2 regions of the Vagococcus lutrae genome follow, and region 2 is predicted to be linked to the other one. Evidence: riboswitches for the same ligand, from Rfam matches in the RefSeq annotation. Region 2 holds a riboswitch; the other holds the start of a gene.
What was found. Region 2 has a riboswitch for thiamine pyrophosphate ahead of thiM (hydroxyethylthiazole kinase). Riboswitches for the same ligand answer to the same signal wherever they lie in the genome.

Region 1: linked by a shared signal. The riboswitch ahead of thiT (energy-coupled thiamine transporter ThiT) and the one ahead of thiM (hydroxyethylthiazole kinase) in region 2 are both predicted to bind thiamine pyrophosphate.

Annotation. Positions count from the first base shown of each region.
Region 1 covers NZ_CP097017.1:1,505,056-1,507,530, forward strand. The annotation lists gene M2919_RS07190 (NADPH-dependent FMN reductase) at 1-330, shown strand, start outside; guanidine-I (ykkC/yxkD leader) riboswitch at 381-471, shown strand; gene M2919_RS07195 (DMT family transporter) at 524-853, shown strand; gene M2919_RS07200 (DMT family transporter) at 864-1,169, shown strand; TPP riboswitch at 1,257-1,362, shown strand; gene thiT (energy-coupled thiamine transporter ThiT) at 1,429-2,013, shown strand; gene M2919_RS07210 (ZIP family metal transporter) at 2,134-2,475, shown strand, end outside.
Region 2 covers NZ_CP097017.1:1,975,164-1,977,638, forward strand. The annotation lists gene clpX (ATP-dependent Clp protease ATP-binding subunit ClpX) at 1-971, shown strand, start outside; TPP riboswitch at 1,174-1,275, shown strand; gene thiM (hydroxyethylthiazole kinase) at 1,389-2,192, shown strand; gene thiD (bifunctional hydroxymethylpyrimidine kinase/phosphomethylpyrimidine kinase) at 2,189-2,475, shown strand, end outside.

The DNA.
Region 1 (2,475 bases), 470 kb from region 2:
GACGGCTATATTTTTGTTGCACAAGAATATAATCATTCCATGTCAGCTGCCTTAAAAAATGCGATTGATCATGCTCGTGAAGAATGGTTTAACAAAGCGGCAGGTATTGTGAGCTATGGTTCGGCAGGTGGTGTACGTGCTGCTGAGCATCTTCGTCAAGTGATGGGTGAGCAATACGTGGCAGTAGTAAGAACGAATCCTGCTTTCTCATTGTTTACTGACTTTGAAAACTTTAGTCAATTCCGTCCAGGAGACCACCATTTACCGGGGATTAATGATATGTTAGATGAATTATTATTATGGTCAGAAGCGTTTAAAACGATTCGCTAGTTTTGACTTGCTAAATGTGTTAATTTTATTTATACTATAATGAATTAAATCAAAATGTTTTCTAGGGTTCCGCATGTACATGGTCTGGTCCGAGAGAAAACGCGTCGCAAGACGTCACGGAAGGATAAAAGCCTGGGAGATACTGTAAGATACAGTATGTCTCAGGCTTTTTTGATTGGAAAGGAGTAATGGTATGAGGTATTGGGTACAAGTTGTGATAGCCGGTTTATTTGAAGTAGTATGGGTTATTGGATTAAAGCATGCAAGTAGTCCTATTGAATGGGGAGTGACGCTAGTCGCTATTTTTCTAAGTTTTTATTGGATGATTGAGGCGGGCAATCATTTGCCAGTCGGAACGGTGTACGCTGTGTTTGTCGGGATTGGTACTACAGGGACGGTGTTATTAGAAGCGTTACTTTTCAAACAGCCACTTTCATTTGTCCGCATTATGTTTATTGTGATGTTACTAATTGGAGTTGTAGGTTTGAAACTGGTGACTCCAACAGAGAAAGGAATAGATTAAAATGGTTTGGATGAGTTTAATAGTAGCTGGTTTATTTGAAATGGTTGGTGTCTTAATGATTCACTATTTTCATCAAAAGCGTTCGTTTATTCGTTTGCTAGCACTTGTTGGCAGTTTTTCATTGAGTTTTATTTTATTAGCGTATAGTATGCAACATCTTGCTATGGGGACAGCGTACGCGGTTTGGACGGGTATCGGCGCTTCAGGCGGGGCGATTCTGGGGATTGTTTTGTTTAAAGAGCCATATGATTGGAAACGTCTTATTTGTATTAGCTTAATATTAGTGAGTGCGATTGGCCTCAAACTAACCTCGTAAGATAACAAGATTAGAAAAGGTTTTAAAAAGTTGACTGTGTGAAAAGAGCATGAGATGATAGGGATGTCAGAAAACTAAATAGAACTTACCATCACAAAGGGGAGCCTTTTTTAAGGCTGAGAATAAGCGCAGGCTTAGACCCTTCGAACCTGAACTTGTTAATACTTGCGTAGGGATTGTGATGGAGTAATAACAGCCAATTATTACTCCTCCTTTGTTGTATGGAAGTTTCTATACAATATTAAAGGAGGAGTTTTTTATGACATCAGTAAAATTACGTGTGTGGATTGAAGGCGCGATTGTGGCAGCTTTAGCCATCGTCTTGTCGATGATTCCCACAACGATTGGAACGAGCTTTACCATTTCGTTAGGGATGATTCCATTATCAATCTATGCGATTCGCAGAGGTTTAGCAGCCGGTTTATTTTCCGGATTAGTGTGGGGCTTGCTACATTTTGTAACAGGAGATGTTTGGTTCTTATCAGTTTCACAAGTCATTATTGAATATGTTATTGCTTTTACTTTTGCAGGATTTGCCGGTATTTTTACATCGCGTATTCAAAAGAATATGCATAACGGTCAAAAAGGGACGTTATCATTAATGGTGGGAGCGGTCTTTATTGGGACGTTAGCTCGTTTCTTCTGGCACTTTGTTGCAGGATTCATATTCTGGGGTAAATATGCGCTGTGGGGATTAGGTCCGGTCGCTTTCTCATTAGTAGCGAATGGAATTAGTGGCTTGCTAACAGCTGTAGTCACAGCGATTGGTGTAGTGCTAATATATCAAGTGTATCCACAAGTCTTTACAGCTGAGCGTTTAGTGACATCAAGCGTTTCTGAATAATCATATTTAAACACTTCTTTTTCAGCAGAAAATTTCTGTTAGAAAAAGAAGTGTTTTTTTAACTACCTACAAATAAAAATGGTAAAATAGTGTTATAGAATGATAAAGGAAGTGGCAAGGATGTTATCTTGGATGGTTGGATTAGCGGCTTGGCAACAGGCGTTGGTAGGAACACTTTTTACCTATGGTATGACCGCATTAGGCGCGGGTCTTGTTTTTTTCTTCAAAGATATTAAGAAAAATGTATTGAATTTAATGTTAGGGTTTGCATCAGGGGTGATGATTGCTGCTAGTTTTTGGTCGCTATTAGACCCGGCTATCGCACAGGCGACGGAAAATGGTGATATTCCATGGCTGGTGGCAGGAATAGGCTTTTCAGCAGGTGGTTTATTTTTATATCTAGCAGACCGTATTATTCCTCATATGCATTTTGGTCCTAACCAAGAAAAAGAAGGCATGCCT
Region 2 (2,475 bases):
ATCATTATAAGCGAATCGGACATATGGATATGGCTGAAAAAGGCGAAGTGGAATTACAAAAAAGTAATATTTGCTTGATTGGGCCAACAGGTTCAGGGAAAACCTTTTTAGCACAGACACTTGCCCGCACCTTGAATGTGCCGTTTGCGATTGCAGATGCGACTAGTCTGACAGAAGCAGGTTACGTCGGAGAAGATGTAGAAAATATTCTGTTAAAACTCTTGCAAGCTGCTGATTATAATGTTGAACGTGCTGAACGAGGCATTATTTACATTGATGAAATCGATAAAATAGCTCGTAAAAGCGAAAACGTTTCGATTACTCGTGATGTTTCAGGTGAAGGGGTTCAACAAGCGTTACTTAAAATCCTAGAAGGAACCGTTGCAAGTGTGCCACCACAAGGCGGACGTAAACACCCACAACAAGATTTTATTCAGTTAGATACGACGAATATCTTGTTTATTGTTGGCGGAGCCTTTGACGGTATTGAAACGATTGTTAAAGAACGTCTAGGCGAAAAAGTGATTGGTTTTGGCAAAGCGACTAAAAAAATGGATGAGTCAGAAAGCTTAATGCAAGCCATTATTCCTGAAGACTTATTAAAATTTGGTTTAATTCCTGAGTTTATCGGTCGTCTACCTGTCATGGCAGCACTTGAAAAGCTAACAGAGGATGATTTAGTCCGTATTTTAACTGAGCCTAAAAATGCTTTAGTTCGTCAATATGTTAAACTCTTAGAGTTAGATGAAACGACATTAGAATTTGAACCAGAAGCATTAAAAGCGATTGCTACTTTAGCGATTGAACGTAATACTGGAGCACGTGGTTTGCGCTCTATTATTGAAACGGTCATGATGGATATTATGTTTGAGATTCCAAGTCGCACAGATATAGCGAAAGTTACTGTGACGGAAGAAACGGTCAAGAAACAGGCAGATCCTGTTTTAGAGTTGATTGAAAAAGAAGCTTAAAGCATTAAAGTTGAAGGACGCATAGCTAAGCTATGCGTCTTTTTTTGTGAAAGTAGACTAGCGATAAAAAGGAGTTAAAATCAAGTCCTCTCTAGGATATCAGTCAGTGTAGATGTATAAAAAAGTTTCAAAGAGTAAGAGTTTTCACATAAAAGCTTGCTCTTATATATAGAACATGTTATCTTTTAGTTAATTGAATAAGAAAGACCACTAGGGGTGCTTGAAGCTGAGATTGGATGAAAAATCCTGACCCTTAGACCTGATCTGGTTAGTACCAGCGTAGGAAATGTGGATGTTTGATAGTCATGACAATGTATCACCAAAAGACTGCAACTAAATAACGCTTGATAAAGCGTTTACAACACCACTTCCTGCGAGAAGTGGTGTTTTTTTATTCTAATAAAGGAGGGAAAATAATTGAGTCAATTAGCAAAAATAAGAGAACAACAGCCTTTGGTTCATAATATGACCAATCAAGTGGTGGCCAATCAAGTTGCTAACGGTTTACTAGCTTTAGGAGCATCACCGATTATGGCGTATGAAAAGGCTGAAATGGAGGACATTGTTTCACTTGCTTCATGTTTAGTCTTAAACATTGGAACGATTACGGAAACAACGTTTGAAAGCATGTTAGTGGCTGGAAAAGTGGCCAATCACAAAAATATTCCGGTCGTACTGGATCCGGTTGGTGTGGGAGCAAGTCAATATCGTCGCGATGTGGTGAAACGTTTATTAGAAGAGGTTAAGATGACGTTAATTCGTGGCAATGCTGGAGAATTAGCAGCACTTGGGAACGTACCATGGGAAGCAAAAGGGGTAGATAGTGGTGAAGGCGAGTATCCATTGCAAGATTTAGCTGTCACAGTGGCACGTGAGTTTCAAACAATAGTGGCGATTAGTGGAGAAATTGACTGGATCAGTGATGGAACAACGACGTATCGTGTAATGGGGGGAAGTCCTCTTATGACGAAAGTCACTGGAATGGGTTGTTTATTAAGTGCGGTATGCGGCGCTTTTATCGGTGTCACGCCTCAAAATAGTGAACGTTTATTAGCAGTTGTAGAAGCGCATGCTTGGTACAGCCAAGTAGGAAGTATGGCGGCACAAAGTGTTTCCTTACCAGGTAGTTTCGTACGTGAGTTTGTCGATTTATTAGCGATTTATGATAGTAAAAATCTTTCGGATTATTATCAACAAATAGAAGTGGAGGACTTAAAATGACGATAGCACAAGCATGTACGATTGCTGGTTCTGATAGTGGTGGAGGTGCGGGGATTCAAGCAGATTTAAAAACATTTCAAGAGCGTCGAGTTTTTGGCACTTCTGTGATTGTCGCCATAACAGCGCAAAATACAAAAGGGGTTCATCGGATTGACAAATTACCCCATGAAAGTGTTCGCGCGCAGTTAGAAGCGGTTTTTGATGATTTTAATCTAGGTGCGATTAAAACAGGGATGTTAGCTGATGAAACTTATATTCGCGAGATAGCTCATTTTTTAAGGCA